Regions from separate parts of the Rhizobium sp. 01T417 genome, predicted to be linked through region 2. Evidence: predicted binding sites of a transcription regulator. Region 2 holds the regulator's gene; each other region holds the start of a gene.

Region 1 (7,544 bases), on a different contig from region 2:
GACGGCCGCGTGGCCGCTCTGGCCAATGCCGGCGTCGATTTGGCGCTGATCGATTACCGCGCAGCCTTCGGGCGTCCGCTGGATTACTACACCGGCCTGGTTTTCGAGATCGGCGTCCAGGGCACGTCGGCGGTTCTCGCCGGTGGGGGCCGTTTCGATCGCCTGATGACCTTCCTGGGCGCCAAGGAACGCATTCCCGCCGTCGGCTTCTCGCTCTGGCTGGATCGCATCGAAACCGAGAGGGCCGTATGATGACGATTACCATCGCATTGCCCTCCAAGGGCCGGATGAAGGACGATGCCTCGGCGATCTTCGAACGCGCCGGGATCAGGATCACCGCTGTCGGCAACGATCGCTCCTATCGCGGACGCGTCGAAGGTTGGGACGACGTCGAAGTTGCCTTCCTTTCCGCCTCCGAGATTTCCCGTGAACTAGGCAGCGGCACCGTCGATTTCGGTGTCACCGGCGAAGACCTTGTCCGCGAGGGCCTGGCGGAGGCGGACAAGCGTGTCGAGATCTGCGCGCGTCTCGGATTCGGCCATGCCGATGTCGTGGTTGCCGTTCCTGAAATCTGGCTCGACGTCGACACTATGGCCGATCTCGGCGATGTTGCTTCCGACTTTCGCGCCCGTCACGGCCGGCGCCTGGCGATTGCCACGAAATACTGGCGGCTGACGCAGCAATTCTTCTCCAGCCAGCACGGCATCCAGCTCTACCGGATCGTCGAAAGCCTTGGGGCAACGGAAGGGGCGCCTGCCTCGGGATCGGCCGATATCATCGTCGACATCACCTCGACTGGTTCGACTCTTCGCGCGAACAACCTGAAGATCTTGTCCGACGGCGTCATCCTTCGCTCCCAGGCCTGCTTCGTCAGGGCACGCAAGGAAAGCCACGCGAACGACCCGACCGTTCAGCGGCTGATCGACGCCGTTCGCTCGGCACTCTGACCATCGCCAAATCAACACACGAAAAGACCCGCCGTCTGGTGACGGCGGGTTTTTCATGCTTGGGAGGATGCTTGATCGCTTAGGCGACTGCGTAGGCGCCGCGGCGTGCGTCGAGCGAGTAGAGGCCCGGGCCGACAATGGCGAGGAAGATGTAAGCGCCGGCCAGCGTGAAGTTCTTCATGACCATGATCTGGTTCAGGGCGTTGATCCAGCCGAGAGCGGCAGCCGGGAAATCCGGAACGTTGACCGTCGGCAGGTGGAAGACGACAGCGGTGAAGATACAAAAGGCGGCGAGCAGCCAGCCGACGGTCTTCGTCTGGTAGCCGACGAGAACCGCGAGGCCAGTTACAAATTCAAAGGCGCCTGCGAGATAGGTCAGGGCAGTCGACGCCGGAAGACCAGCACCGGCGATCATGCCAGCGGTTCCAGCCGGATCGGTCAGCTTGCCGAAGCCGGCAAGGATGAACATGAACGACAAGAGGACGCGAGCGACAAGAATGACAATATTGTTGGTATTCGACATGAACGTTGTCTCCGTTGAATGGCGTTTGAGGTTGTTGTGCCCCGGCACGGTTGCAACCTCGGATGCCACTTTGTCGCCTTTTTTTGCTGTTGTGGAAAGATAGACGGAAAGGGACACTTCGTTCTCTATTATTGAACGACCGATCTTGGCGAAGTCGGCTTGCCATCGATGGTGCGCCTCTTTTATGGTCGGCCGCCCAAGATGGAGACCCCGATGGCAGATCTTTCCGCATTTCCGATCACGACGCGCTGGCCAGCAGCGAACCCGGATATCATCCAGCTTTACTCGTTGCCAACCCCGAACGGCGTGAAGATATCGATTGCGCTTGAAGAGCTTGGCTTGTCCTATGAACCGCATCTGATCTCGTTCAGCACGAACGACCAGAAGTCGCCGGAATTCGTATCGCTCAATCCCAATGGCCGCATCCCGGCAATCATCGATCCCAATGGCCCCGATGGAAAGCCGATCGGCATTTTCGAATCCGGTGCCATCCTGCTCTATTTGGCAGAGAAGACAGGCAAACTCATTCCATCAGATACAGCCGGGCGCTACGAGACGATCCAGTGGGTCTTCTTCCAGATGGCCGGTATCGGACCGATGTTCGGACAGTTCGGGCACTTCTACAAATTCGCGGCCGATAAGGTTGCCAACAACTCGTATCCGATGGAGCGCTACCGCGACGAATCAAAGCGGCTTCTGAGCGTACTGGAAGCACGCCTCCAGGGTCGCCAGTGGATCATGGGCGATCTCTACACGATCGCCGATATCGCCACTTTCCCGTGGCTCCGCGGTGCAGACATCTTCTACGGCGGGCGTGAGGTGTTGGATTATAAGAGCTTCCCGGCCGTGATGGACTGGCTAGAGCGCTGCATCGCCCGGCCGGCCTCGGAAAAGGGGTTGAATATCCCGGCACGGCCTGCGTAAATCTGAGGCAAATATGCAAAAAGCCGGTCCAAAAGGCCGGCTTTTTTCATGTGCGGGAGCGTCTATTGGCGCCTGGCAAACTCGCCGCCGGTATTCGTCTTGAAACGAGGGAAGATGAAAACACCGAGCATGCTGCCGTGATTAGCATCGTCGTGGCCGTTCGACTCGCCCATGCAGAACAACGGCTGACGGAAGCCATTCGACATCATGATGGTGGTCGAGAAACAGAAGGATGAGGAGAGCGTCGCAGCCTGCTCGAAGAGTTCCAGGATGTGATCGTGATCCTTCGGATCGTAGCAGCGCATGAGGCTCAGAAGCCCGCATACCCGCGCCGGGAGTCCGTGCAGCAGGGCGCTCCATTCCTTGAGGCGGATCACGCCGCTGGACAGGTCTCCGACCCAGGTTTCCGAAATGGAAAACTGCGCCAGCATTTCAGGATCATGATTGCTGATATCCAGTGAGCCCGGCATAAGCGGTGCCGCGGCGTTGGTTCTCGCGATTTTGAACAAATTTTTCCCCAGCGTAGGTGCGGCTTCCCCCGCCGCACGTCCGGCAAAAATGAGCAGGTTCATGTTGCACCGCGCATCATGCTCGGGCGACCGGGAAATGGGGTCTGGATTGCCGGTTCTTCTCACGGAACCGCTTCCAATTTCACGGGGGCGTTACTCAACTTCTAATATATTTTTCGGGAGGGGGTTGTCCCGAATCCTACGTCGCATTCTCGTGGCCAGGATCGATGCGCATCGTGACCCATCGGCTGATGACACGCGCCGAATGCGAGGGGATTTATAGGCACTTTCATGCAAACGGCAATCCGCTTTTTGCATAATGCCGATCGCTACTGTGAGTGGAAAAACAACCGTGAAAGTATGGGGGACGCGAAAAAGAGCAAAAAAATGCGCAGCTGCCGAAGTGTAACCGGTTTCAATGCTCTCCTGAGCTCTGAAATGTGCATAAAATTGCAGCGAACGGATAACACAGCTTTTGGAAGAAATAATGCAGGCTCACAAGCTCTGCGAAAGCTTCGCCGAATGCGAGGCGCATTCAGATATGCGGTTAAACGTTTCACCTGACGATTGAAAAAGCTCACCTGGCGAATCATGCGCCGGAACGAAAAAGGGCGGTCCGAAGACCGCCCTTCCTATTTCCGGGAAAACCAGGAGATAGATCGGTGAAGCTTTATGGACGCTTCAGCGATAGGCTTTCGCCTATCACATCATGTCCATGCCGCCCATGCCGCCCATGCCGCCCGGCATGCCAGCCGGAGCGTCCTTCTTCGGCAGCTCGGCGATCATGGCTTCGGTGGTGATCAGCAGCGAAGCAACCGAAGCTGCGTCTTGCAGAGCCGTGCGAACAACCTTGACCGGGTCGACGATACCCATGGCGATCATGTCGCCGTATTCGCCGGTCTGGGCGTTGTAACCGAAGTTGTCCTGACCCTTCTCGAGGATCTTGCCAACAACGATCGATGCTTCGTCACCAGCGTTCTCGGCGATCTGACGGGCCGGAGCCTGCAGAGCGCGGCGAACGATGTTGATGCCAGCTTCCTGGTCGTCGTTCTCGCCCTTGACGGAGATCTTGGCGGAGGAACGCAGCAGGGCAACGCCGCCGCCCGGTACGATACCTTCCTGAACAGCAGCGCGCGTCGCGTTGAGCGCGTCGTCGATGCGGTCCTTCTTTTCCTTCACTTCGACTTCCGTCGAACCGCCGACGCGGATGACTGCAACGCCACCAGCGAGCTTAGCAAGACGCTCCTGCAGCTTTTCGCGGTCGTAGTCGGAGGTGGTTTCTTCGATCTGGGCCTTGATCTGGGCAACGCGGCCTTCGATGTCGGACTTGGCGCCCGAACCGTCGACGATCGTCGTGTTTTCCTTGGAGATCGAAACCTTCTTGGCGCGGCCGAGCATGTCGAGGGTAACCGACTCGAGCTTGATGCCGAGGTCTTCGGAGATGACAGTGCCGCCCGTGAGGATCGCGATGTCTTCGAGCATGGCCTTGCGGCGATCTCCGAAGCCAGGAGCCTTGACAGCAGCAATCTTCAGGCCGCCACGCAGCTTGTTGACGACGAGCGTAGCAAGAGCTTCGCCTTCGACGTCTTCAGCGATGATGAGGAGCGGCTTGCCGGTCTGAACGACAGCTTCGAGAACCGGGAGCATGGCCTGGAGGTTCGAGAGTTTCTTCTCGTGCAGGAGGATGAAGGCGTCTTCGAGATCAGCGATCATCTTTTCCGGGTTGGTGACGAAGTACGGGCTGAGGTAGCCGCGGTCGAACTGCATGCCTTCGACGACTTCGAGTTCGGTTTCAGCGGTCTTGGCTTCTTCGACGGTGATAACGCCTTCGTTGCCGACCTTCTGCATTGCTTCAGCAATGTCGAGACCGATCTGCTTTTCGCCGTTTGCGGAGATCGTGCCGACCTGGGCAACTTCTTCCGAGGTGTTGATCTTCTTGGCCTTGGCCTGGAGATCCTTCACGACTTCAGCAACAGCGAGGTCAATGCCGCGCTTCAGGTCCATCGGGTTCATGCCGGCTGCAACAGCCTTGGCGCCTTCGCGAACGATCGCCTGAGCGAGAACCGTTGCGGTCGTCGTGCCGTCGCCGGCGATGTCGTTGGTCTTCGAAGCAACTTCGCGGACCATCTGGGCGCCCATGTTTTCGAACTTGTCTTCCAGTTCGATTTCCTTGGCGACCGAAACGCCGTCCTTGGTGATGCGCGGAGCGCCGAAGGACTTGTCGATGATGACGTTACGACCCTTCGGGCCGAGCGTTACCTTCACTGCGTCAGCGAGAATGTCGACGCCACGCAGCATCTTTTCGCGCGCGGTGCGGCCGAATTTGATTTCTTTAGCTGCCATGATTGAAACTCCTGAATTCGAGTTGTCCGGGCTATGGGCCCGTAGCTAAAATCGGAAAGGGGAAAAACGGCTGATTAGCCGATGATGCCCATGATGTCGGCTTCCTTCATGATCAGAAGGTCTTCGCCGTTGATCTTGACTTCAGTGCCGGACCACTTGCCGAACAGAACGCGATCGCCAGCCTTGACGTCGAGAGCGACGACCTTGCCGGACTCGTCACGAGCGCCGGAACCGACGGCGACGATTTCGCCTTCCTGCGGCTTTTCCTTGGCGGTGTCGGGAATGATGATGCCGCCCTTGGTCTTTTCTTCGGACTCAACGCGACGGACAACGACGCGATCGTGAAGGGGGCGGAAATTGGTGCTTGCCATTGTCTAATCCCTCGATCAAATGACACTCGCAGGCCGAGAGCGGCCCGCACGGATGGGTGTTAGCACTCGTGCTTGGTGAGTGCTAGCGAGGCAGCATTTAGGAGTGGCCCAACGGGGAGTCAAGAACGGCCGCAATTTTTCTTCGCCGTCCTCACAAACAGCCTTAACAGCAAATCCTTGTCGGAAGTGCGACAGGTTGCGTTCTCTCCGAGATTTCCGAACGTCCTGAAGCTGGAGAGCTTTTGTATCCCCGGAACGTTTGCGGCACCCGCGGGGCGAGTGGCGTCAGGATTGCCGCGCATACACGCCGATGGTATCGAGCAGCTTGGGGCAGGGGGCGGCAACCGTGAACAAAACGATCGCGGCGGACGAAATCATAGCGGTACCGACACTTGGGGAGGCGGCGCGTGTATGGGCGCGCATCGGCTGCTTGGGCTTCGGCGGGCCGGCCGGTCAGATCGCCCTGATGCACACGACGATTGTCGATGAGAAGCGCTGGATTTCCGAGGAGCGCTTCCTGCACGGATTGAATTTCTGCATGCTGCTGCCTGGCCCGGAGGCTCAGCAACTGGCCACCTATATCGGCTGGCTGATGCACGGCGTGCGCGGCGGCCTCATTGCCGGCTTGTTGTTTGTATTGCCGGGCTTCCTTGTCATCCTGATGCTGTCGAGCCTCTACGCCGTCTTTCAGGAGGCCGCGTGGCTTCCCGCGCTTTTCTTCGGAGCAAAGGCTGCCGTTTTGGCAATCGTCATCGAGGCCTTGCTCCGGGTGCGGCGCCGAGCGCTGAGGGAGCGCTTTCATTATTATGTGGCCGGAGCGTCGTTCCTGGCTCTCTTCTTCCTGAACTTGCCGTTTCCTCTGGTTATCATCCTGGCCGGAGCAGCAGGCTTGTTATGGATGAAGTATTCCAAGCGTCGATTGGCAGCGCCGGTCTTGCCGCAAGCCTCTTCGCGCACGCATTTTCCCGCGGTTACGACGCATGTGATCGCAAGGCCTCTTGTGGTGCTCGTGTTCTGGATCCTTGTCTGGCAGTCGCCACTCTTTTTCATTCGCGGCCTCGATGTACCGACGGACCTGATCGCCGAAACCCTGAGCGGCGAAACCAATGTTTTCGGCGCGGTCTTCATCTTCTTCTCCAAGATGGCCGTCATCACCTTCGGAGGCGCGTACGCCGTCCTCTCCTATGTCGGCCAGGTCGCCGTCGGCCATTACGCCTGGCTTCAGCCGGCCGAGATACTCGATGGACTGGCACTTGCCGAGACGACGCCCGGGCCACTTGTTCTTGTTCTCTGTTTTGTCGGATTTCTCGCCGGCTATCGCAACCCGCTCGCCATGGCGCCGCTTGCCGGGGGCTTCCTTGGTGCTTTCCTCGCCGGCTGGGCGACCTTCGTGCCGAGCTTCATCTGGATCTTCGCCGGGGCTCCCTACATCGAGAAGCTGCGCAGCAACGAAAACCTCTCGTCGGCCCTTTCGGCGATCACCGCGGCGGTAGTCGGCGTCATCCTCAACCTTGCCCTTTGGTTCGGTCTGCACGTGCTCTTCGCCGAAGTTGGCCGTGCCGCACTCCTGTCCGGGAAAACCGGTCTGCCAATCGTCAGCGTCGCATGGCCGGAGTGGCGGACCCTCGATATCGCGGCGCTTGGGATCTTTGTAATGGCGTGCGTGATGCTCTTCCGATTCGAGAAGGGCCTCCTGACGATACTTGCTGTGTCGACTGCCGCAGGCCTGCTAATCAAAACGGGCGAGGCCCTTCTCTAATCGACGAGCACAGTTTTTTGCCGTTGCTCACTGCAAAATGCCTTGCCATCCCGGCATGCCTTTGCGATGTCACCTTGACTTAACGACAGCGGGAAATCGGAATGGCCAAGCGGATCGAGAACTTTGCAGAAATCACCAGCCACTACGACGCGGTGTTCTGCGATGTCT
Region 2 (7,544 bases):
ACTTTGGCCGCCCCGTCACTCGAGACCTGGATGGCCTTGCTGGGCCTGGCCTTGCTGTCGACGGCGATCGCCTATGTGTTGTTCTTCCGCATCCTGGCAACGGCAGGGGCGACAAACCTCATGCTCGTGACCTTCCTGATCCCGGTCAGCGCCATCCTGCTCGGCGCAGCTATTCTCGGCGAGCAACTGCAAGCCAAGCATCTGATCGGCATGGCGATGATCGCGATCGGCCTTGCGGCGATCGACGGGCGGTTGTTTTCCCTGGGACGAAAGCGGCCGGCCTAGCAGGCGAGGTCGGCTACGACGGAATCGAGGATCAGCATACCCGACGGCGTGCAGCGAAGCCGGGAATTGCCGATCCGCTCGACGAAGCCGTGTTCCAGCAGGAATTCTTCACGCTTTGGGTCGAGATCGCGGCCTGAAAGCTGTTGCCAGCGGGCGAGATCGACACCTTCCTTCAGGCGTAGTCCCATCAACAGCAGTTCGTCCGCCTGCTCCTCGTAGCCGAGTTGTTCCTGATCGAGGATGCCGTGGCCGTCGCGCTCGACGAGATCGAGCCAACTTTCCGGCTTCCGCTCGGTCGCCGTCGCGATCTTCATCGCGCCGCGCGTCAGCCGCCCGTGGGCGCCGGGGCCGATACCGGCATAGTCGCCGTAACGCCAATAGGTGAGGTTGTGGCGGCTCTCCGCGCCGGGGCGCGCGTGGTTGGACACCTCGTAGGCCGGCATTCCTTCGCGAGCCGTGATCTCCTGCGTCGCTTCGTAGAGCAATGCCGATTGATCGCCGTCCGGAACGACAAGCTTGCCCGCCTTGTGAAGGCCGTAGAAGGGCGTGCCTTCCTCGATCGTCAGCTGGTAGAGCGAGAGGTGATCGACCGCGTAGGAGATCGCCTCCTTCAGCTCGCGCTCCCATTCCTCGACAGTCTGGTTCGGGCGAGCATAGATCAGGTCGAAGGACATGCGCGGAAAGATGTCGCGTGCCAGCTTGATCGCCTTCAGCGCGTCGGCAACGTCGTGCAGCCGTCCGAGAAACTTCAGGTCGCGGTCATTCAAGGCTTGGACGCCAAGCGAGACGCGGTTGACCCCGGCGGCGCGATAGCCCCGGAAACGCTCCGCCTCGACGCTGGAGGGGTTCGCCTCCATGGTGATCTCGATACCGTCTGGCATATGCCAATGCTTGGCAATACCATTGAGAATGGCCGAAACCGTCGAAGGGTTCATCAGAGAGGGCGTGCCGCCGCCGAGGAAGACGCTCGTCACCGTCTTCGGCCCGCTCAATTGGCGCACCGTTGCCATTTCCTTCAGGAAGGCCGCAGTGAAGCGCTCCTGATCGACCGGCTGGTGGCGGACATGGCTGTTGAAATCGCAATAGGGGCACTTGGCAGCGCAGAACGGCCAATGCACGTAGACGCCGAAGCCGGGTTCGCCGGTATCGGGCAGAAGAGCGGCATAGCGCATCAGGTCAGGCTGTTCCAAAGTGTCCACGTTTGCCCTTAGGCTTCCAGGCAGGTTTCGACGAAAATCTTGAAGGCGCGGGCGCGGTGCGACAGGGCCTCTGCGTCGCCCGGCTTCCAGCCGTGTTTTTCTTCCCCGCTCATCTCTCCAAAGGTAGTGTCATAGCCCTCGGGTTGAAAGACCGGATCGTAGCCGAAGCCTTGGCTGCCGCGCGGCGGCCAGACGACAGCGCCCTCGACTTCACCGCGGAAGAGCTCCGTATGGCCGTCCGGCCAGGCAAGGCAGAGCACGCTTACGAAGCGGGCGGTACGCTGTTCCGGCTTTGAAGCGCCGGCCTTGTCCAGCGCCGCCTCGACTTTCTCCATCGCCATCGCGAAGTCGCGGGTCCCGTCGGGCTTCTCGGCCCAGTTGGCGGTATAGACGCCAGGATCGCCGCCGAGCGCATCGATGGCGAGGCCGGAATCATCCGACAGCGCCGGAAGTCCAGCGGCTTCCGCAGAAGCGAGCGCCTTGATCTTTGCGTTTTCCTCGAAGGTGGTGCCGGTTTCGTCAGGCTCCACGAAGTTCAATTCAGCCGCCGACTTCGCGGTGAAGCCGAAGGGGCCGATCAGGTCCTGGATTTCCCGGATCTTGCCGGCATTGTGGCTGGCAACGACAATGGTCTTGGTTTCGAGCTTGCGCATAATTGTCCTATTCGAGGCCCCAGATACGGGCTTCAGCGCATTCAAGGCTGTTGCCCGCTGGATCGCGGAAATAGATCGATCGGCCGCCCTGCGGCCAGGTGACTTCGGATTCGATGGCGACACCCTCCGACATCAACCGGGTGGCAATCGCATCGAGATTTTCGCCCGAGACGCGGAAACAGGCGTGTCCCGCACCGCTTGTGCCATGAGGCGGCACCTGCAGCGCGGTCGGTGAGGGCGGCTTGATCGTTTCTTTCGGATTGAAAATCAGCAGCACGCCGGGGCCGCAGCGAAAGAAGACATGCCGGTTGCCGCTCCGCGAGATCTTCGAAAGACCGAGAACGCCTTCATAGAAGGCTTCGACCTTGTCGAGATCCTCAGCATAGAGCGCCGTCTCCAGCATGCCTTCCAGCACGTCGTTCATCCGGCGATCGCCTGCTTTTGCATCGCCACGAGTTCGGCAATGCCCCCCTTGGCGAGCGTCATCAGCGAAGCGAACTCCTCGTCGGTAAAGGGCGTGCCTTCGGCGGTGCCCTGAATTTCGACGATACCGCCAGTGCCGGTCATCACGAAGTTCGCGTCGGTCTCGGCCGAGGAGTCTTCGAGATAGTCGAGGTCAAGGACCGACTGGTTTGCGAAGATGCCACAGGAAATGGCCGCGACATGGTCCTTGAGCACGCGCTCGACCTTGAGCATGTTGCGGCTCTCCATCCATTTCAGGCAGTCGTAGAGCGCAATCCAGGCGCCCGTGATCGAGGCGGTGCGCGTTCCGCCGTCCGCCTGGATGACGTCGCAATCGAGGGTGATCTGGCGCTCGCCGAGCTCCTTGAGGTCGACGACGGCGCGCAGCGAGCGGCCGATCAGGCGCTGGATCTCCTGGGTGCGACCGCCCTGCTTGCCGGCCGCAGCTTCGCGCTTCATGCGATCGCCGGTGGCGCGCGGCAGCATGCCGTATTCGGCCGTAACCCAGCCCTTGCCGGTGTTGCGCAGCCATGCCGGCGGCTTTTCCTCGACGCTCGCCGTGCACAACACATGCGTATCGCCGAACTTCACCAGACAGGAGCCTTCCGCGTGCTTGGAGAAATTGCGCTCGAAAGAGACCTTGCGCATCTGGTCGGTTTTTCTGCCTGAGGGCCGCATACTATTCTCCTAATCATCGTGCCGAAGGCGTGAGCAGGCTTCGGGTAGATCATGCGTGCTATGGTGTTGAGAGCTTCTACGATTGGCAGCGTCCATTTGCAATTTCCCTTTTGCCGCTGCGGAGAGATTGGCTATATTTTGTCGGATCATCGTCAGCACGGGTACGCAAGGTTTCATGGAGTTCAGATCGACGTCGGTTTCAGAGGCAGTGGCTGCGCTGGATGAACGCTCCAAGGAAATCTTTCGCCGCATCGTGGAGGGCTATCTGGAAACGGGCGAACCGCTCGGTTCCCGCAACCTTTCGCGAATCCTGCCGATGTCGCTGTCGCCGGCGTCCGTACGCAATGTGATGAGCGATCTGGAAGAACTCGGCCTCATCTATTCACCGCATGTCAGTTCCGGGCGTCTGCCGACGCAGATCGGCCTGCGCTTCTTCGTCGACGCCTTCATGCAGGTGGGCGATCTCTCGGCCGAGGATCGTGCCAACATCGATCGGCAGGTGCGCGCCGAAAGCCGCGACAATCCGATGGAATTGATGATGAACGAGGCGAGCCGAATGCTCTCGGGCATTTCGCGCGGCGCCGGACTTGTCATCACCTCGAAAAGCGATCCTGTGCTCAAGCATGTCGAGTTCATTCGCCTCGAGCCGACCAAGGCGCTTGCGGTGCTCGTTGGCGATCACGACCAGGTGGAAAACCGCATCATCGAGCTTCCGGCAGGCGTCACATCATCGCAATTGACCGAGGCCGCAAACTTCCTCAACGCGCATATGACCGGCCAGACGCTGCCGGAACTGCGCAATCAGCTGAGCCGACTGAAGGACGATGTCCGCCGCGAACTCGACACGCTGTCGCAGGATCTCGTCGAGCGCGGCATCGCTGTGTGGTCCGGCAGCGCGGACGAAGGCAAACCGGCTCAGCTCATCATTCGCGGCCGCGCCAATTTGCTCGCCGGTCTCGCCGGTGCCGACGATCTCGACCGCCTGCGAATGCTGTTCGACGACCTCGAGAAAAAAGACAGCTTGCTGGAACTCCTCAATCTGGCCGAAAGCGGGCCAGGTGTGCGCATTTTCATCGGCTCGGAGAACAAGCTCTTCTCGCTCTCCGGCTCGTCGTTGATCGTTGCGCCTTATCGTGACGATGACGACCGCATTGTCGGTGCCGTGGGAGTGATCGGGCCGACGCGTCTCAACTACTCGCGCATCGTCCCGATGGTCGATTATACCGCTCAGCTTATGACGCGACTGTCACGCGGCGCGAAGTAGCGCGGCTACTCAGGCAACGTGTCGCCCGAGCCGCCCATCTCCGCGGGCATGTCTTTATATTTGGGCAGGCCGTCACGAATGCGCAGCACGCTCTCCTGATAGTTCACGTGCAGCGCCGGGGTGTAGTCGAGATCCGGCAGAAGTGCCGCGTAGACGTCGGTGACGCCCCAGGTCGGGTGCTCGGTGTAGAGATGCCCACCGCACAGCTCGCAGAACTTCCGCACGCTGGTATCGGACTTCTGATAGCCCTCGACATGCTCTCCGCCTTTAGTGACCCGGACAGCCTGCGGCTGCCAGAGCGTGAAGGCATTGACCGGCCCTGCGGACCAATGCCGGCAGGAGGCACAGTGGCAGTATCCCATCGCCACCGGTTCGCCGGTAGCAACAATCTCCACGGCGCCGCAGAAGCAGCGCCCGGAATAGCTTTTCTGATCGCTCATGGTAGCAGCTCCCTGACCCAGGATTAGGCCGAAGCAAGAAAGGTTTAGGTAGCTCTAAAATAAAAGAACTTTAGCGCGAGCAAGTCAAGCTGGCCCTCTCGCTCAACCCGGCATGAGTTGCCCCGCATCGCGCGCTTTTCAGTCACGCAGACTTGATTTTTGCCCGTCAAAGCTCGATATCGGGCACATCCTAAAAGACACCAATCACCGGAGAACGTCATGACTGACGAAACGACGAAGAACGGACCTGACGCAGCCGCGGCCGAAGCCGCAGCGGACGCCGCCGCAAACGTCGAGAACGAAGCCACCGCACAGCCCGATCCGCTGGAACTTCTGAAGGGCGAGAACGCAGAGCTGCGCGACCGCTATCTGCGGCTTGCTGCCGAGATGGATAACCTGCGCCGCCGCACCGAGCGGGAAATCAAGGACGCCAAGACCTATTCGGCTGCTGGCTTCGCCCGCGACATGTTGGCCGTTTCGGACAACCTGCGCCGCGCCATCGATGCGATTCCGGAGGAAGCAAGGGCTGCCGCTGATGCCGGCCTGACAACGCTGATCGAGGGTGTCGAGATGACGGAACGCTCGATGTTGGCGGCGCTCGAGCGCCACGGTGTCCGAAAGCTGGAGCCGGTTGGCCAGAAGTTCGATCCGAATTTCCACCAGGCCATGTTCGAAGTACCGAACCCTGAGGTGCCGAACAACACCGTTGTTCAGGTCGTTCAGGCTGGCTACACGATTGGCGAGCGTGTTCTGCGCCCGGCCATGGTCGGCGTCGCCAAGGGCGGACCGAAGCTGGTCGAACCCGAAACCAATTCGGTTTTCGACCAGAAGGACGCCTGATCCCTCAGGCGCCCGTCAAACAATCCGAAATCAGATGCGGGCGAAACGCTCGATCAGCAGATCGAAAAATCCGTCCGCATCGACATCGCGCATGACCTGCGCATTGCGCTTGCGGTGGGTCACGTGCCACCAGTCGACGACGGTCATGCCGGCAGTCAGTTCCGACTTCACCTCGATCTCGACATTGCAGGTCCGCCCCTTGAAAAGCTCCGGCTTCAGCAGATAGGCGATAACCGTCGGGTCGTGCAGCGGGCCGCCGTCCGAGCCGTATTTCTCGACATCGAAGCGTTCGAAGAATTCCAGCATCTCGACCATGGCGATGGCCGGGCGTGTGCCGAGATCAGCCATGCGCTTGACGCGGTCCTTGCCTGTCAGAAGCTTGTGCGTGACGTCGAGCGGCATCATCACGATCGGAACGCCGGAGCGGAAGACGATGTCGGCTGCCTCGGGATCCACGAAGATGTTGAATTCGGCGGCCGGCGTAATGTTGCCACCCTCGAAGAAGCCGCCGCCCATCATGACCAGTTCATGGACGCGCGGGATGATGTCGGGCGCCTGCTGGAAGGCCAGGCCAATATTGGTCAGCGGCCCCAGCGTGCAGAGCGTCACTGCGCCTTCCGGCTCGCTGCGCAGCGTCTCGACGATGAAATCCACCGAATGCTGCGTCTGCAGCGGCATCGTGGGCTCGTCGAGAACCGGACCGTCGAGGCCGGTCTTGCCATGCACGTGCTCCGCGGTCACCAGCTTGCGCGCAATCGGCTTGTCGGCGCCGGCAAAGACCTTCGTATCGGTGCGACCACAGAGCTCGCAGACGATGCGCGCATTGCGGCTGGTGTAGGACAGTGGCACGTTGCCGGCGACCGTGGTGATGCCGAGTACATCGAGCTCTTCCGGGCTGCCAAAAGCCAGCATGATGGCGGCTGCGTCGTCCTGACCGGGGTCAGTGTCGATGATGATCTTTCTAGGGTTTGCCATTCCGATCGTTCCCATCCTCGTGGTGCGCGTCTTCGTGGCATGCACCGTTTGTTTATATTTCCGTCGCAAATCGGCACAGCCGGCGCGGGCAGGATTTGATGCGAGTCGGCGCCTGCTTTGTCAAGGTCGGACCCTTGCTGGCTTCCCGGGAGCGAGCATGGACGTCCGCCTTGCGCCCGGGCTCGGCAATTCCCATATTGTCGGCAGTCGGATGCTGCATTTCAGGTCCGGCAAGGTCGCTTGAATCAAGGACTTGAAAGATGAGCCGCATGACGCCTTTCGCGAGCCCGCTGCTTTTGGGCTTTGACGCCATGGAGAAGACGCTGGAGCGCCTTTCCAAGGCGAGTGATGGCTATCCCCCCTACAATATCGAGCGCGTTGCTCCTGACCGCGCTTCCGGCGATCCGGAAAGGCTGCGCATAACCCTTGCCGTCGCGGGATTCGCTGAGGACGACCTCGATGTCTCCGTCGAGGAAAATCAGCTGTCGATCCGCGGCCGTCAGGCAGAGCAGGGAGAGCGCGATTATCTCTATCGCGGCATCGCCGCGCGTCAGTTCCAGCGGACCTTTGTTCTGGCCGACGGCATGCAGGTTTTGGGCGCTTGCCTCAAGAATGGGTTGCTGTCGGTGGATCTCATCCGCCCCGAACCGAGCCGCATGGTGAAGAAAATTAACATTTCGGTCTCACAGTAGGACAACGGCGCATGTTGAGCCGTTGGTCCCTTCTCTTGGAGGTACAGGAATGTTGA
Region 3 (6,336 bases), on a different contig from region 2:
GCCTTGTAGCGTCGGAGCATGGCCCTGATCGCCAACTCGAAAAACTGCTTCAAGGGGCGGGGCGGTTGCAAACAGCATCGAAGCCGATCCTGGAGATCAATGGGCAGAGCGAGCTTGTTAAAAACATTGCGTCAGTGGACGATGAGGCGTTTCGCGAGGATGCTGCGTGGCTTTTGCTTGACGAAGCGCGCATTCTCGACGGGGACAAACCAGCCAACCCGCGCGCGTTCGCCAACCGGCAGGCAAGGCTGTTTGCGCTTGCGATGAGACACAGCAAGTAACAAACTTCGGCGAGGTGGCCAATGGCTGCCTTTCCAAAACTTGGCCAACGAATGTGACAGCGTTTTCTCAAATGATATTCCATGATCAGCTAATTGTACTCAGCATAGCCCACTAAGCTCTATTTTCGGATGTTTTGAATTTTCACCGGCCCGGACCCACCGGGTCGGCGGTTCGTATCCCATCAACACCAAGAATGTCTTGGGCCATGGGCGCCACGTCGGTTGTTGAGTTCGAAGTCGCCATTGCGTAGAGGCCGCGGGTTAGAGCCACTCAATCCAGCGACCATGGTGGTCGCAGGAGGCGAGTTGCCTGGTTTCGCCGCGTGGCCAAATCGTCAGCCGCTGCACCGCATGTGGTGCGCCGGCGGCGAGCGGTTCCACCGAAAGCCATGCGAGCGGAGACGGTTCCGTGGCGATAGCGCCGACTTGAGGTATTGCCCCCGCGATTGAATCTCTATTCGAAAAGCGGAACTCGATTGAATGGTTCGCCAGGACTGGAACACGCTAATTTTTCTCAAGCGCAGCTCTTGAATCTGAAATTCTCAAAAACCAAATCGATAGCTGCCAGCCGCTGAGGATAGGGCTGGCCTTGCTGGAAGCGCCATCTTTCGGCGCTCCGTACCCATGTTGCTTCAAGGAGGATATGGCTATGGCAACATCCTACGACTATGCACCGCTGTTCCGATCCAGCGTCGGTTTCGATCGGGTCTTCAATCTTCTCGAAAATGCTCAGCGCGCCCGCTCGATCAACGACTGGCCGCCCTATGACATTGTGAAGACTGGCGATGACAGCTATCGGATCTCGATAGCGGTGGCAGGTTTCGCCCAGGACGATCTCGACATAACATTCCAGTCCAACCTTCTGACCGTGACCGGCAAGAAGCAGGAGGCGGCTACCGAAGCCTACCTTCATCGCGGCATCGCCGGCCGGCCGTTCGAACACCGGTTCGAGCTCGCCGACCATGTCAGGGTGAACGGAGCGGATCTAAAGAACGGTCTCCTGTCCGTGGATCTCGTTCGTGAGGTCCCGGAGGAAATGAAACCGCGGAAAATCGCCATCGAGACCGCTTCAAGTGTTGAGCCGTCGGCTTCTCTCGCGCAGATCGAAGCGCAGAAGGCCGCTTAAGCAGAACCCCTCAAGGAGGGCGGCGCGGCGGCGGCGCCCGTCAACATCGCGGGTTGGGAAGGAGAGCGTAATGAAACCCGATATGTTCAAAGAGCCTGTTTCTATTCTGGTCGGCCTCGGTTTTCCGGCGGAGGTTCGCAGCGCGATGGACGCCTACCGGTATCTCGTCGAGTGGCCGGCGGCGCTCAGAGATAACGCGCACTCAGTTGCGCTTAAGGCCTGTGGAGCTGCGCTGCGCGGTGAAATCGAAGCGGAGACCGCTCGCGGCCTATTTGCCGCCTTTGCTGAAAAGCACGATCTGCTGGCGCCGGAAACCAACGTCATCGTCGCGTCTCGCCTGCGACGGGACAGGGATCCGCACATACGCTGAGGTAAATCGATGATGGACAACATGTTGGAGCAGGCTGCCAACCATGCCATGGCGATCGGGCCAACAGTTCTAGCACCGCAAGGGCTGCTGTTTCGACGGCCAATCGATGTGGTAATGGCGCCAGCACTTTCTGTCGACGATAAGCGAACGATCCTCGCGGCATGGGCTTCGGACTTTTACGCGATCGATTCGAAACCGTGCCTCCGTCACGTTCCAGGAACACCGGAGCCAGTTTCGATCGATGAGGTTCAGTCTGCCCTCCGAGAACTCGATCGGCGCTACGCCACCTGACAGACGACGCTCTCGGGCCGTCTGTCTCGTCGACTTTCGCCAGCCGCTTGATGGCTTGATCAAGCGAGCGCTGTTCGCCGCCCGGCTCTCCCCTCACGGAGTGCTGGCACGTTTACTGACTCCGGCTCGCGAACGGGAGTTAGGCGCAAAGGCGCGTGCGAGGACATGGCCCGATGCGAGAAGGCGACAAACGTCCAGGGAGCGGTCTCGAAATCAACGCTCGCAAGGGCTGCCCCGAGGCATTGAGCGCGATGGCGTGCTATCGCTTCGATAGCGGCCGCGCCGGAAATCCGACATCCACAAGGATTGTGACTGGACGTCTAAGGCAATCGTGTTCCATCGTTCCCAAGGTCGTGCGTCGGGCAACCACCGACTGGATCACCGTGGAGGGTTTCAACCCGCCGCGAAACAGATCAAGCACGATCGCGCTCCCGGCACTTCAAAGGCCGCCGTGCGTTCCGCGACGGTCGCGACAGATAACGCCGCATCCAGTCAGGCGCAACGCATGTCTTATTTCACAGATCTACCGACCGTCCGCGCCCCGAAAGGCCGCGGAATTATCGTTTCAATCAGAAGTCCATGCCGCCTGCCGACATCGGCGGGTACGGTACATCCTTCCTCGGCTTCTCGGCGACCATTGCCTCGGTGGTAATCAGTAGGCCGGCGATCGAGGCGGCGTCCTGCAGCGCGGTGCGAACGACCTTGACCGGGTCGATCACGCCCTGATCGTAGAGATCACCGAACTGGTTGGTCTGGGCGTTCCAGCCGTAGCCAAAATCGGTCTTCTCACGCAGCTTACCGACGATGATCGAGCCCTCGGCACCTGCATTCTCGGCGATCTGGCGCACCGGCGCCTCGATTGCACGGCGGACGATGTCGATGCCGTGTTTCTGGTCGGCATTCTCAGTCTGAACGCTGTCCAGTGCTTTGACGGCTCTCAACAACGCGACACCACCGCCGGGCAGCACGCCCTCCTCGACGGCCGCGCGCGTGGCATGCATGGCGTCGTCGACGCGGTCCTTGCGTTCCCTCACCTCGACCTCGGTCGAGCCGCCGACGCGGATGACGGCCACGCCGCCGGCAAGCTTGGCCAGCCGCTCCTGCAGCTTTTCGCGATCGTAGTCTGACGTGGTTTCCTCGATCTGCGCCCTGATCTGCGCGACGCGGCCCTGAATCTCCGTCTTCGAACCTGCGCCGTCGATGATCGTCGTGTTTTCCTTCTCGACGACGACCTTCTTGGCGCCGCCAAGCATGTTGAGGGTCACATTCTCGAGCTTGATGCCAAGGTCCTCAGAGACTGCGGTCCCGCCTGTTAGGATCGCTATGTCCTCCAGCATCGCCTTGCGGCGGTCGCCGAACCCTGGAGCCTTGACGGCAGCCACCTTCAGGCCGCCGCGCAGCTTGTTGACGACGAGCGTCGCCAGCGCCTCGCCTTCGACGTCCTCGGCGATGATAAGCAAAGGCTTCCCGGACTGAACCACGGCCTCGAGGACCGGCAGCAACGCCTGCAGGTTCGAAAGCTTCTTTTCGTGGATCAGGAGGTAGGGTTCCTCGAGCTCAACCCGCATCTTCTCTGGGTTGGTGACAAAATACGGCGAGAGATAACCACGGTCGAACTGCATGCCTTCGACGACTTCCAACTCTGTCACGGCGGTCTTGGCTTCCTCGACGGTGATGACGCCTTCGTTGCCGACTTTTTCCATCGCTTCCGCGAGGAAACGGCCTATCTCGCTGTCGCCATTGGCCGAGATGGTGCCAACCTGGGAGATTTCGTCGTTCTTAGTGACTTTACGGGCGTTCCTCTTCAGTTCCTCGACCACAGCTTCGACTGCTTTGTCGATACCGCGCTTTAGGTCCATCGGGTTCATGCCCGACGCTACAGCCTTCGCACCTTCCTTGACGATCGCCTGGGCGAGAACTGTCGCAGTGGTAGTGCCGTCACCAGCGATGTCGCTGGTCTTCGAGGCAACTTCCCGCACCATCTGTGCGCCCATGTTCTCGAACTTGTCCTCCAGCTCGACTTCCTTGGCCACAGTGACGCCGTCCTTGGTGATCCGGGGCGCGCCGTACGACTTGTCGATAACAACATTGCGCCCCTTGGGGCCGAGCGTAACCTTGACCGCATTTGCGAGGATATCGACACCGGCCAGCATCTTCTCGCGGGCGTCGGAATGGAATTTCACTTCCTTGGCAGCCATTTGTCTGCTCCTTCCTCAGGCTAGAATTCCTTGTTAGAAGGCGGTATCGACCCTACGCCGCATTTCTCGCAGCGGCGTCCACCTCGATCACGCCCATCACATCAGATTCCTTCATGATCAGAAGATCCTCGCCATTGAGCTTGATCTCGGTGCCCGACCATTTGCCGAACAGGATGCGATCTCCCACTTTCACGTCGAGGGGTTGCAACTGCCCACTGTCGTCGCGCGCACCGGGGCCGGCGGCAACGACCTCACCTTCCTGTGGCTTTTCCTTCGCCGTGTCTGGGATAATGATGCCGCCGGCCGTCTTTTCCTCGGCCTCGATGCGGCGAACCAGGATGCGGTCATGCAAGGGACGGAACGTCATGTCGCTCTCCTCAGATTCAAGAGGTGCTCCGCGCAGCATTCGGAGCGAAGCCGACGCGGGACGCGCGATTCTTTCGCCATCGCGCGTAATTCGATCTGGTTTATGATCTTTGGAGTTTCAAGAGGCAGATTGACATTTTTAGCACTCTGGCCCGTCGAGTGCTAACCAGCGTGAAATGATACGGCTATTTCATGTCGGCGGCGGTTTGGAGTACACCTCCATCAAGGCCTTGCTCTGAGGCCGTTTGCGCGCAGATTTGAACTCGCCGATCACGTCATCGTCGAGGGCGCGACGCTCGAAAACGGGCTACTCGTCATCGATCTCAAAAAGGAAATACCTGAGGAGATGAAGCCACGTCGTATCGCCATTCAGTCCGAGACGACGAAGGCAGCTTCGAAGCAGATCGAAGGCGACAAAGGCCCAGCACGACAGAACTGTGCAACCATCGCCTGTTTGCACTAAGAAAGAGACAGAAACGGAAGAAAGGATGACAGCCATGAGTGTACGTGACCTGATCCCGTGGAGCCGTGGGAGCAGCCAGCTTCCGAGCACCTATCGCGGTGATGACATGGATCCATTCCTGTCACTGCACCGCAACGTCAACCGTCTGTTCGACGAAGTCTTTCGCGGCTTCGGCCCGCCATCGTTGTTCGGTGACACGGCGCCTTTCCATGGCACGTGGCCGCACGTGGAGATCGAAGAGAATGACAGCGAGATACGCGTAATAGCGGAGGTTCCGGGCATCGATTCAGACGAGATCGAGGTATTGGTGGGGGATGGCATGCTTACGCTTCGCGGCGAGAAAAAGTCGGAAACTGAGGACAAGGACCGCCGGTTCAGCGAGCGCTACTACGGGCGATTCGAACGGCGGCTGGCTCTTGACCGCCAGATCGATGAGGATAAGGTCGCCGCAACGTTCAAGAACGGTCTCCTCGCAGTAACGCTGCCGAAGACCGAAAAGGCGCGAGCCAATGTCAAGCGGATCACCATCGACAGCACCAAATAATAACGGCCGCCACCGCAAGCCAGCCGGGTGTGGACGTGCCCGGCTGGGTTTGCTTGGGCAGTAAACGATGACGTCGATGAGGAACCCCTTGCACGAAACAAACGATCGGGTCGTGCTGACCGGAAGTTTGTGGAGGACGTCGGCACCAGCCAGCCCTTGGCGATTGACGTCAACGTTTCGCGGCGCGCGCCTCTTTTGGGCCGCTTTTTTTGAACAGCAAGCTAACAACACTTCAACTTGCGGCTATATGCAAATGTTCCATAATGGAGGGTTACGCCGCCATGTGTTGGACCGCCAGTTCAATAAAATGCGTTGCTCGAGGCCATCGATTAAAGGTTGCCATCAACGGCTTCGGCCGCATCGGCCGTAACGTTCTCCGCGCTATCGTCGAATCCGGCCGCACCGACATTGAAGTCGTTGCCATCAACGACCTCGGCCCGGTCGAGACCAACGCCCATCTGCTGCGCTACGACTCCATCCACGGCAAGTTCCCGGCCGAGGTGAAGGTCGAGGGCGACACGATCACTGTTGGCGGCGGCAAGCCGATCAAGGTGACCGCGATCAAGGACCCGGCAACGCTGCCGCACAAGGAACTCGGCGTCGACATCGCGATGGAATGCACCGGCATCTTCACCGCCCGCGACAAGGCTGCCGCGCACCTGACGGCCGGCGCAAAGCGCGTCATCGTTTCGGCTCC
Region 4 (7,544 bases), on a different contig from region 2:
CGCAGCTTTTCGCAGGCATCCGCCGCGTTCGAGATCAATTCCCGGAGGAATACATCTTTGTCCGAGTAAACCGAATGCACCATCATGTGCAGGAGTCGGCTGACATCGGCTTCGAATACGTGTTGCTCGGGCTGCCGCTCTTCTACTGTCGTCATTGATAACTCCATCGTACGGAAATCGCCGGTCAAGTGGTTTTTCCGGTATTAAATTTCAAGCGCCATCATTCATCGACCATGAGAATTCAGACGGCCGGACTTCGGCGGGCACCGGGGGGCCTTATCGTGCAGGCTTCTTCCATCTTGCGATCCGATCCCGGCCGTTTGCGGGACAAGGTTCAGTATGTGATCTGCCCATTCTTGATCGCTGCACCGTCGGATGAGAGTTCCTCCTTCAAAATTGCTCGCGCCTCCGGGCTGATGACGGCGACGGGTGCCGCGATTGCGAGACGTGCAGCCGAGCCTGCAAAATTTGCGGCCGTCACGCCAATCTGGTCTGCCGCGCTTGCCTTTCCGCCATCGAGGGGCTGCCGGCCAGCCGCCGCCCGAGGAGACGCACGATCTCCGGGCTGTCGGCGAAGGCGTTGTGGCCGAGCGGGTCGTTCGTCGCGATCGCGCTCGTGTCGATGACAGAAACGCCGAGTTCGTTGAAAAGAGGTGCGTAAGGTCTGAGATCGGACCCGCCGAGCCGTTTGACCCCGCCCGAAAGCCAGCCCGAGACTTCCAGCGCCTTGTGGTGTTTCGATGTCAGGATAACAAAGTGCGGCCGCTTCGGTCCCATTTCCGTGAACTGGCGGCGGAAGACGTCAACATCGATGTCCGGCGATGCGAGCACGACGTTCTTCACCTTCGCCGGGATCGATTTCTCGCCCATGGCGACGCCCCGCAATGCCTCCGCCGCGAGCCAGCCGCCCATCGAGTGAGCGAGGATCGTCACATCGGAGACGTCGGGGCTCTTCACCGCCTGGAGGATCAGATCCTCGAGGGCGTGGCGCGAGTAGTTGGCGCTCTCCTTATCGTAGAGGTAATCGAAGCCGCGCCGCCTGGACGGCCAGGTGAAAAGGATGGGCGCGGCGTCGCCTCCCGAGTCATGGACGATCTGTGCGAAGCGGAAGACCGCATCGGCATAGGTGTTGTTGAATCCATGAACGAAGATGATGACCTGATGCTTCTTGTTTCGATTTGCCCGGTACCAGTTTAAGGCCTGCCCTTCGGACTGGACCTTGGCGACCTGCGTGACCGCGAACTCCTTTTGCGGGTTGGGCGGCATGCGCAACGGCCACTGCACCTCTCCAATTTTGCGGTTCCGGTCGGGCGGGATGGACACGTCGACGACGCTGTTGAGCGAGATCGCCGTTCCGCGGTCGCCGGAATAGAGCTTGCCAAGATCCTCCGAAGGCTTGCGCGTCGTGGCGACAAGCATCGTGACCCGAGTGGTGCCGGTGGGGGCGACGGCGAGTGGCCGCAGGACGTCCTGAGCCCGGCTGGCGCGGTGAAAGGATACCTCGCGCCTCCGCTGTCATTGTGTATGGAAGGGATAAGGTGACGATCTGTCGCTCGGATGGTCAGTCGTCGTCTACAATGTAGCAGGTTCTGATGTCTTGAAATACACTCTGTCGGCACCGATATTTTCTTTACTTCTTTTTCATCCGGTTTGAATGCGAAAGGAGGACATCATGCTTCACCTGGAATTGGTTTGGATGACGCCCGTCGCCGTCCGCATGAAAGACGAGAGCCCCCAGGTCTTCGCTTCTGTCAACGACGCGCTCGACTTTCTGGAAGGGGATTGGGCCATCTATCGAGGCAGAATTACAATCGGGCGGTTCAAACGTGCCGCCGTGCTCTAAACCGAATGACGCCAGTCACCATCGCGCGCGAAGCGTTCATTGACGCCTGCCGCGATGCGGGATTGTCAACGGGCGCAGATCGACCGCTCGGGACGAAGACTGGCGCTGGCGGTCAACACTCGCTTGCCTAGAATGGCTGGGTTGGGGCACCTCTTGGTGCCCCAACCTTCGAACGTTCGCTGGTCGTCAGCTTATCGAAATCCAGCCCCTTGCCGAAGCGCTGGGAGAACTCAGCCGGATTGAGCCCACCAGGTTGATAACCGTGTGGAATACAAAACCGTCGTTGCGGCGGCGCTGTCCGGCTGCGCCCAACGCGGGCCGGTATAGCGATACGCGGATTGGGTCCAGGTCAAATTTGCGAGCATTGAGCTCCTTGCACGTCCCGGGCTATCATAACCCCAATCATGTCGATCACTTGCTTATTCTGTTCGTTGACCTCCTCATACCCCTGCTGCGGCGGTGTTCAATTGCGCTCAGGCAACCACCGCCGAACTCCTATACCGACGGTTCGAGGCGTTGACTTGCGGCGGCAACTTCATTGATACGGTCTCGTGAGCCATCTGCCACCTAAGCATACAAGGGAGACAAGAATCGCTATGGCCCCTGCCGCGAGATGTGAGGTGGCAGGGTCAGCGTTGTTCGAAAAGTCCAGGAGCCATGGCGCTGCGAAGATCCAGACGCCGATCGACAGACATGCCAAATTTAGCTTTGGCCAGATGTCCGTTGCAGCAGCGACGGCGAGAACCGTCAATGCCAGCCCACCGATCCATGCGTTGATTGATGCGAGCAAAGACCCTTCGTAGCTCAGCACCCACGGGCAGACAAACAATACCGCTCCTGCCACGGCATTCACCGTGTTGAGTATTGCTAAAAGAGAAACCCGTTCTTCGACCTTCCCAAGACAAGACGGCGGCTGACATCGATGTTGGAAGATCGCGTGTATGCTTGGAACTATGTGCCACTCCTTCTGCCGACCGCTCCGAACATCCATAGACATCCTATCTCGGCAAGGCTTCCTGGCGGCGTCTGTCGGGTGCATCGGAACGTCTCGCAGCGAGGAGCGGCGGTCTGATTCCATACGAAAGGTGGTCATTGATCCTGTCGCTCTGCTGCCGCGCCATGCCCCTTCGAGCCGTTAGCCCTCCGGAGATCTGTCGCCGAATGCGGTGGCCCGCCTTTCTGAAGTCGTCGACCAGCCGGATCTGCATGCGGGCGTAATCGGCATCGGAGCCACACCGGCTGCCGAAGTCCGAGGCATTTCGTTGAGGGGCTGGCTCTCTAACACGCCCCGCGGCGTATAGGTGGTCTTGAACCGCCTGATAGCGCCCACCCGCTAGCCCTTGCACGCCCCCGTCTCCAATCCTAAATTTTTGTTATTTGTCGTTGGTAGGAAAAGGAGGAAAAAATGCCGACGTCAGATATCCTTTGGAGTAGTCCCGTAAATGTTCGGCTTCCGAATGGTACTGAGAAGTCGTTCCAAAGTATCCACGACACCTTGGACTTTCTTGAAAACGAATGGCCCAAGGTACACGGTGCGTATCACGACGCAGCAGTAGCGAGTTGCCGAAACGCCCTCGGGCGACAGACTCCTCCCGCGGTCAGCAAAGAGCTTTTCCTCGCGGCATGCCTGGAAGCAGGCCTTGCGGTTCGAGGCGGTAGCAGGCGAGCGAGCGGCCAACGCTTATCAGAAACCGCTCACCGACATTTCTGAATCCGACAAAGCTGGAACAAATACCGGCAACCGCACTTATCGGCCAGAGGCCATTCCCCTCGACCTTTCATAAGTCCAAATGCGTGCCCCGCTGTTCTCGCGGGGCCTTTTTGGGCGATGGCAATGCAAAAGAGATGTTCTTCATGGAGGATGTTGTGATGTCTCGCAAAAACTTCAGTCGCCACGATGAGCCCCTGAATTCCGACGACTTACGCAAATGCCAGGCAGTTTTGAATGCTATCTGCGGGGACTTCGGGATAGAGCCTGGATCCGAGGAAGCAGATCGCATCGCCGCGATCACCATCGAGCTCTATCAACAGGGGGTACGCGACGTTGGACATCTGAAGCATATCGTCGATGCCGCGCGCGGCCTCGATCTCGGCGGAAATGGAAACAAGACGTAGCCTACCGCGCTTTGAGCTTCGCTCACGGCCTTCGGGGCGTGACCACTTAAGGAGCCCTGACCTTACGCCGCAGAACACGCGGGGCTCTTTTCCACACCGGCATCCGAAGTTTCGCACGCTCGCGTGACCGCCATAGGTGTGAGGAAGCATCGGCGGTTGAATTCAACCCGGCCGGTTGGTCGCGATCCGATCTGACGCTCCAAATCCGATGAAAATCGCATGCTTCGTCTCCGTTTCGCAACAGTCTGTAAGGTGGTGCAATTTTTTGCCGCCATCAACGAATTTTTGAACGCCCAATGCCAGGTTTCTTGTTTCTTTCCAGCATGTTAGCACCCGCATTTGAAGAGTGCTTATTTTTTGTTTTGACCTCTTGAAATCGAAAAATCGCAAAACCAGATCATTTTGCGCAAAACGCTCGAACGAGGTTTTGCCCCCGCCCGGACCGGTCATCCGGTCCGGCGGGGAACAACGTCATCATTGTTTGTCCATCGGAGGAAAACATGTCGTTCCGACCGCTTCATGATCGCATTCTTGTCCGCCGGGTTGAGTTCGAAGAGAAAACCAAGGGCGGCATCATCATTCCAGATAGCGCCAAGGAAAAACCGCAGGAAGGCGAGGTCATCGCCGTTGGCCCTGGCGCGCGCAACGATGCCGGCCAGATCCAGGCGCTCGACGTCAAGGCCGGTGATCGCATCGTGTTCGGCAAGTGGTCCGGCACCGAGATCAAGATCAACGGCGAGGACCTGCTGATCATGAAAGAAAGCGATGTCATGGGCATCATCGAAGTCCCGGCAGAGCAGAAGCAGGCCGCCTGAAGGCCGACCGATCAGTTAAATTAGCTGCCTATTGAGGAGTTAAAGAAATGGCTGCGAAAGAAGTCAAGTTCCACACCGATGCCCGTGAACGCATGCTGCGTGGGGTCGATGTGCTTGCCAATGCTGTGAAGGTGACGCTTGGGCCGAAAGGCCGCAACGTCGTGATCGAAAAGTCCTTCGGCGCGCCGCGTATAACCAAGGACGGCGTTTCGGTCGCCAAGGAAATCGACCTGGAAGACAAATTCGAAAACATGGGCGCCCAGATGCTGCGCGAAGTGGCATCCAAGACCAACGATCTCGCTGGCGACGGCACAACGACCGCGACGGTGCTTGCCCAGGCAATCGTCAAGGAAGGCGCCAAGGCGGTGGCGTCGGGCATGAACCCGATGGACCTGAAGCGCGGCATCGACATTGCCGTCGACGCCGTGGTCAAGGAACTGAAGACCAACGCGCGCAAGATCTCCAACAATTCGGAGATCGCCCAGGTCGGTACGATTTCGGCCAATGGCGACGAAGAGATCGGCCGTTACCTTGCCGAGGCAATGGAAAAGGTTGGCAATGAGGGCGTCATCACCGTCGAGGAAGCCAAGACGGCCGAAACCGAACTTGAAGTCGTCGAAGGCATGCAGTTCGATCGCGGCTATCTTAGCCCTTACTTTGTGACCAATGCCGACAAGATGCGGGTCGAGTTCGAGGATCCTTATATCCTCATCCACGAGAAGAAGCTTTCGAACCTGCAATCGATGCTGCCGGTTCTCGAAGCTGTCGTCCAATCCGGCAAACCGCTCCTCATCATCGCTGAAGACGTCGAAGGCGAGGCTCTCGCCACCCTCGTCGTCAACAAGCTGCGTGGTGGCTTGAAGATCGCCGCCGTCAAGGCACCGGGCTTCGGCGACCGCCGCAAGGCTATGCTGGAAGACATCGCCATCCTGACGGGCGGCACTGTCATTTCCGAAGACCTCGGCATCAAGCTGGAGAACGTGACGCTGAACATGCTTGGCCGCGCCAAGAAGGTCGCGATCGAGAAGGAGAACACGACGGTCATCGATGGCGTCGGTTCCAAGGCCGAGATCGACGGCCGCGTTGCGCAGATCCGCGCCCAGATCGAGGAAACCACCTCCGACTACGATCGCGAGAAACTGCAGGAACGCCTCGCCAAGCTCGCCGGCGGCGTTGCCGTCATCCGCGTCGGTGGCTCGACGGAAGTCGAAGTGAAGGAGAAGAAGGACCGCGTCGACGACGCGTTGCATGCTACCCGTGCGGCCGTCGAGGAAGGCATTCTGCCGGGCGGTGGCGTGGCGTTGCTGCGAGCCGTCAAGGCCCTCGACAATCTCAACACGGCCAACCAGGACCAGCGGGTCGGCATTGAGATCGTGCGTCGCGCGATCGAGGCGCCGGTGCGCCAGATCGCCGAGAATGCCGGCGCAGAAGGTTCGATCATCGTCGGCAAGCTGCGCGAGAAGTCCGACTTCTCCTACGGCTGGAACGCCCAGACCGGCGAGTATGGTGATCTCTACGCACAGGGCGTCATTGACCCGGCCAAGGTCGTGCGCACCGCGCTTCAGGATGCAGCCTCCGTTGCCGGCCTGCTGGTGACGACGGAAGCCATGATCGCCGAAAAACCCAAGAAGGAAGCCGCTCCGGCGATCCCCGCTGGCGCCGGCATGGACTTCTAGGTGGATCAGCCAGGCCCGCCCGTCGGGCGGGCCGTTCCCGGAGTGAGAAATGAATCCGACGTCTTCCCCAACAAAGGAGGAGGCGCGTTTGTGCGCGAGTGTCGTCAAGGAAATCTCCCAGACAAGGGGAGTTTCCAGAGACCCGGTCGCTATCGGAAAGTTAACCGTGCTGGTGGCGCGGCTCTTCAACAGCGGGCTGCGCGAACGCGATGATCTTATGTCAGCCGCCATGCGATCGTCCGATTTGCAGGGTGACCTGATGCATACAGATACCGGAGTGCGAACGTCGTCAAATAGCAAAGAATGAAAGGAGAGGCGCGCTGCCGGCCTGGAAACTGGCACCTTTGGAGGCCACTAGCCGCCGAGGTTCACAACCATCAAGCAAACCTGAAAGGAGGTAACCGTGGCACTCGATCTGTTTGACTCACCCCTTTTCGCTCAGAGAAAGTACTTTGTGCAGGAAATAACAGGGCTCGATGACGCTTTCGACCTTCTGGACGAATGGCCTACAGAGCAGCGCGATCTCTCTTATGAAACGGCAGTCAGGGTTTGCCGAGATGCCGCGGCGGGCAAACGTTCCCTCCCTGCCGCGCGGGAGGACTCTCGACGCTTTTTGAAGCCAAAAGGCAAACTCGTCGACGTTGGCGAAGTCGCGCCATATTTGCGTAAGCTACGCACCGACAGCTTTAGCAAAGCGTGATCGGCCTGGCATCACGTTGGCTGCAAAAAAGTGGTGGCTGCAGACACTCGCAACTTCGCAAATTTGGCAGCGTACAGAAATGACCGTCGATCACAGGCATCCTTCGGCGTGTGGCTGGGAACTCGCAATCAATGCGTCCTGATGCGACTTCGGAAGCCGCTTGAGATTTTCGCAACCGACCTCGGTAGCTTCTCCTCGACTTTGCGCAGCTCCCGCGACGAGCTGCTGCGCGACAATGCGCATGACGTCGCCTTCGCGCTAGCGGGCATTAGTCGCCGTCGTACTCGGTTGCAGCACGACGCGGCGACACTTCTCGAACAACTACTGTCACACGACTACGTTCGCTGTTCCGGTTAAATCCTCCACCGTGATGAACATGTTGAATCTGCAGGCCG

What was found. Region 2 encodes HrcA, which represses chaperone genes, less so after heat shock. Its sites were predicted from a motif close to GTTAGCACTCNCNNNNNGNGAGTGCTAAC; they were not measured.
Region 1: a site for HrcA is predicted at 5,676-5,704, ahead of groES (co-chaperone GroES). Genes of this name have one in related genera too.
Region 3: a site for HrcA is predicted at 4,771-4,799, ahead of groES (co-chaperone GroES). Genes of this name have one in related genera too.
Region 4: a site for HrcA is predicted at 4,284-4,312, ahead of AC1DPR_RS30725 (co-chaperone GroES). Genes of this name have one in related genera too.

The regions. Positions count from the first base shown of each region.
Region 1 is NZ_JBFTQH010000009.1:42,720-50,263, reverse strand. Features, by position in the region: gene AC1DPR_RS11895 (ATP phosphoribosyltransferase regulatory subunit) at 1-252, shown strand, start outside; gene hisG (ATP phosphoribosyltransferase) at 252-947, shown strand; gene AC1DPR_RS11885 (DoxX family protein) at 1,027-1,470, opposite strand; gene AC1DPR_RS11880 (glutathione binding-like protein) at 1,684-2,394, shown strand; gene AC1DPR_RS11875 (hypothetical protein) at 2,457-2,903, opposite strand; gene groL (chaperonin GroEL) at 3,606-5,246, opposite strand; gene groES (co-chaperone GroES) at 5,321-5,617, opposite strand; gene chrA (chromate efflux transporter) at 5,928-7,376, shown strand; gene AC1DPR_RS11855 (TIGR01459 family HAD-type hydrolase) at 7,478-7,544, shown strand, end outside.
Region 2 is NZ_JBFTQH010000003.1:181,887-189,430, forward strand. Features, by position in the region: gene AC1DPR_RS04720 (DMT family transporter) at 1-285, shown strand, start outside; gene hemW (radical SAM family heme chaperone HemW) at 282-1,457, opposite strand; gene rdgB (RdgB/HAM1 family non-canonical purine NTP pyrophosphatase) at 1,493-2,137, opposite strand; gene AC1DPR_RS04735 (VOC family protein) at 2,145-2,561, opposite strand; gene rph (ribonuclease PH) at 2,558-3,277, opposite strand; gene hrcA (heat-inducible transcriptional repressor HrcA) at 3,453-4,541, shown strand; gene AC1DPR_RS04750 (GFA family protein) at 4,547-4,981, opposite strand; gene grpE (nucleotide exchange factor GrpE) at 5,201-5,821, shown strand; gene AC1DPR_RS04760 (nucleoside hydrolase) at 5,852-6,796, opposite strand; gene AC1DPR_RS04765 (Hsp20 family protein) at 7,057-7,488, shown strand; gene AC1DPR_RS04770 (BQ00720 family protein) at 7,538-7,544, shown strand, end outside.
Region 3 is NZ_JBFTQH010000068.1:1,606-7,941, reverse strand. Features, by position in the region: gene htpG (molecular chaperone HtpG) at 1-281, shown strand, start outside; gene AC1DPR_RS30690 (DUF2332 family protein) at 543-728, opposite strand; gene AC1DPR_RS30685 (Hsp20 family protein) at 931-1,407, shown strand; gene AC1DPR_RS30680 (DUF982 domain-containing protein) at 1,478-1,777, shown strand; gene AC1DPR_RS30675 (hypothetical protein) at 1,787-2,068, shown strand; gene groL (chaperonin GroEL) at 2,638-4,266, opposite strand; gene groES (co-chaperone GroES) at 4,319-4,633, opposite strand; partial or broken gene AC1DPR_RS30660 (Hsp20 family protein) at 4,847-5,095, shown strand; gene AC1DPR_RS30655 (Hsp20/alpha crystallin family protein) at 5,130-5,639, shown strand; partial or broken gene AC1DPR_RS30650 (type I glyceraldehyde-3-phosphate dehydrogenase) at 5,921-6,336, shown strand, end outside.
Region 4 is NZ_JBFTQH010000068.1:9,396-16,939, forward strand. Features, by position in the region: gene htpG (molecular chaperone HtpG) at 1-155, opposite strand, end outside; partial or broken gene AC1DPR_RS30700 (alpha/beta hydrolase) at 335-1,419, opposite strand; partial or broken gene AC1DPR_RS30705 (DUF982 domain-containing protein) at 1,673-1,974, shown strand; gene AC1DPR_RS30710 (SPW repeat protein) at 2,379-2,936, opposite strand; gene AC1DPR_RS30715 (DUF982 domain-containing protein) at 3,249-3,554, shown strand; gene AC1DPR_RS30720 (hypothetical protein) at 3,713-3,958, shown strand; gene AC1DPR_RS30725 (co-chaperone GroES) at 4,459-4,773, shown strand; gene groL (chaperonin GroEL) at 4,821-6,449, shown strand; gene AC1DPR_RS30735 (hypothetical protein) at 6,499-6,756, shown strand; gene AC1DPR_RS30740 (DUF982 domain-containing protein) at 6,853-7,149, shown strand.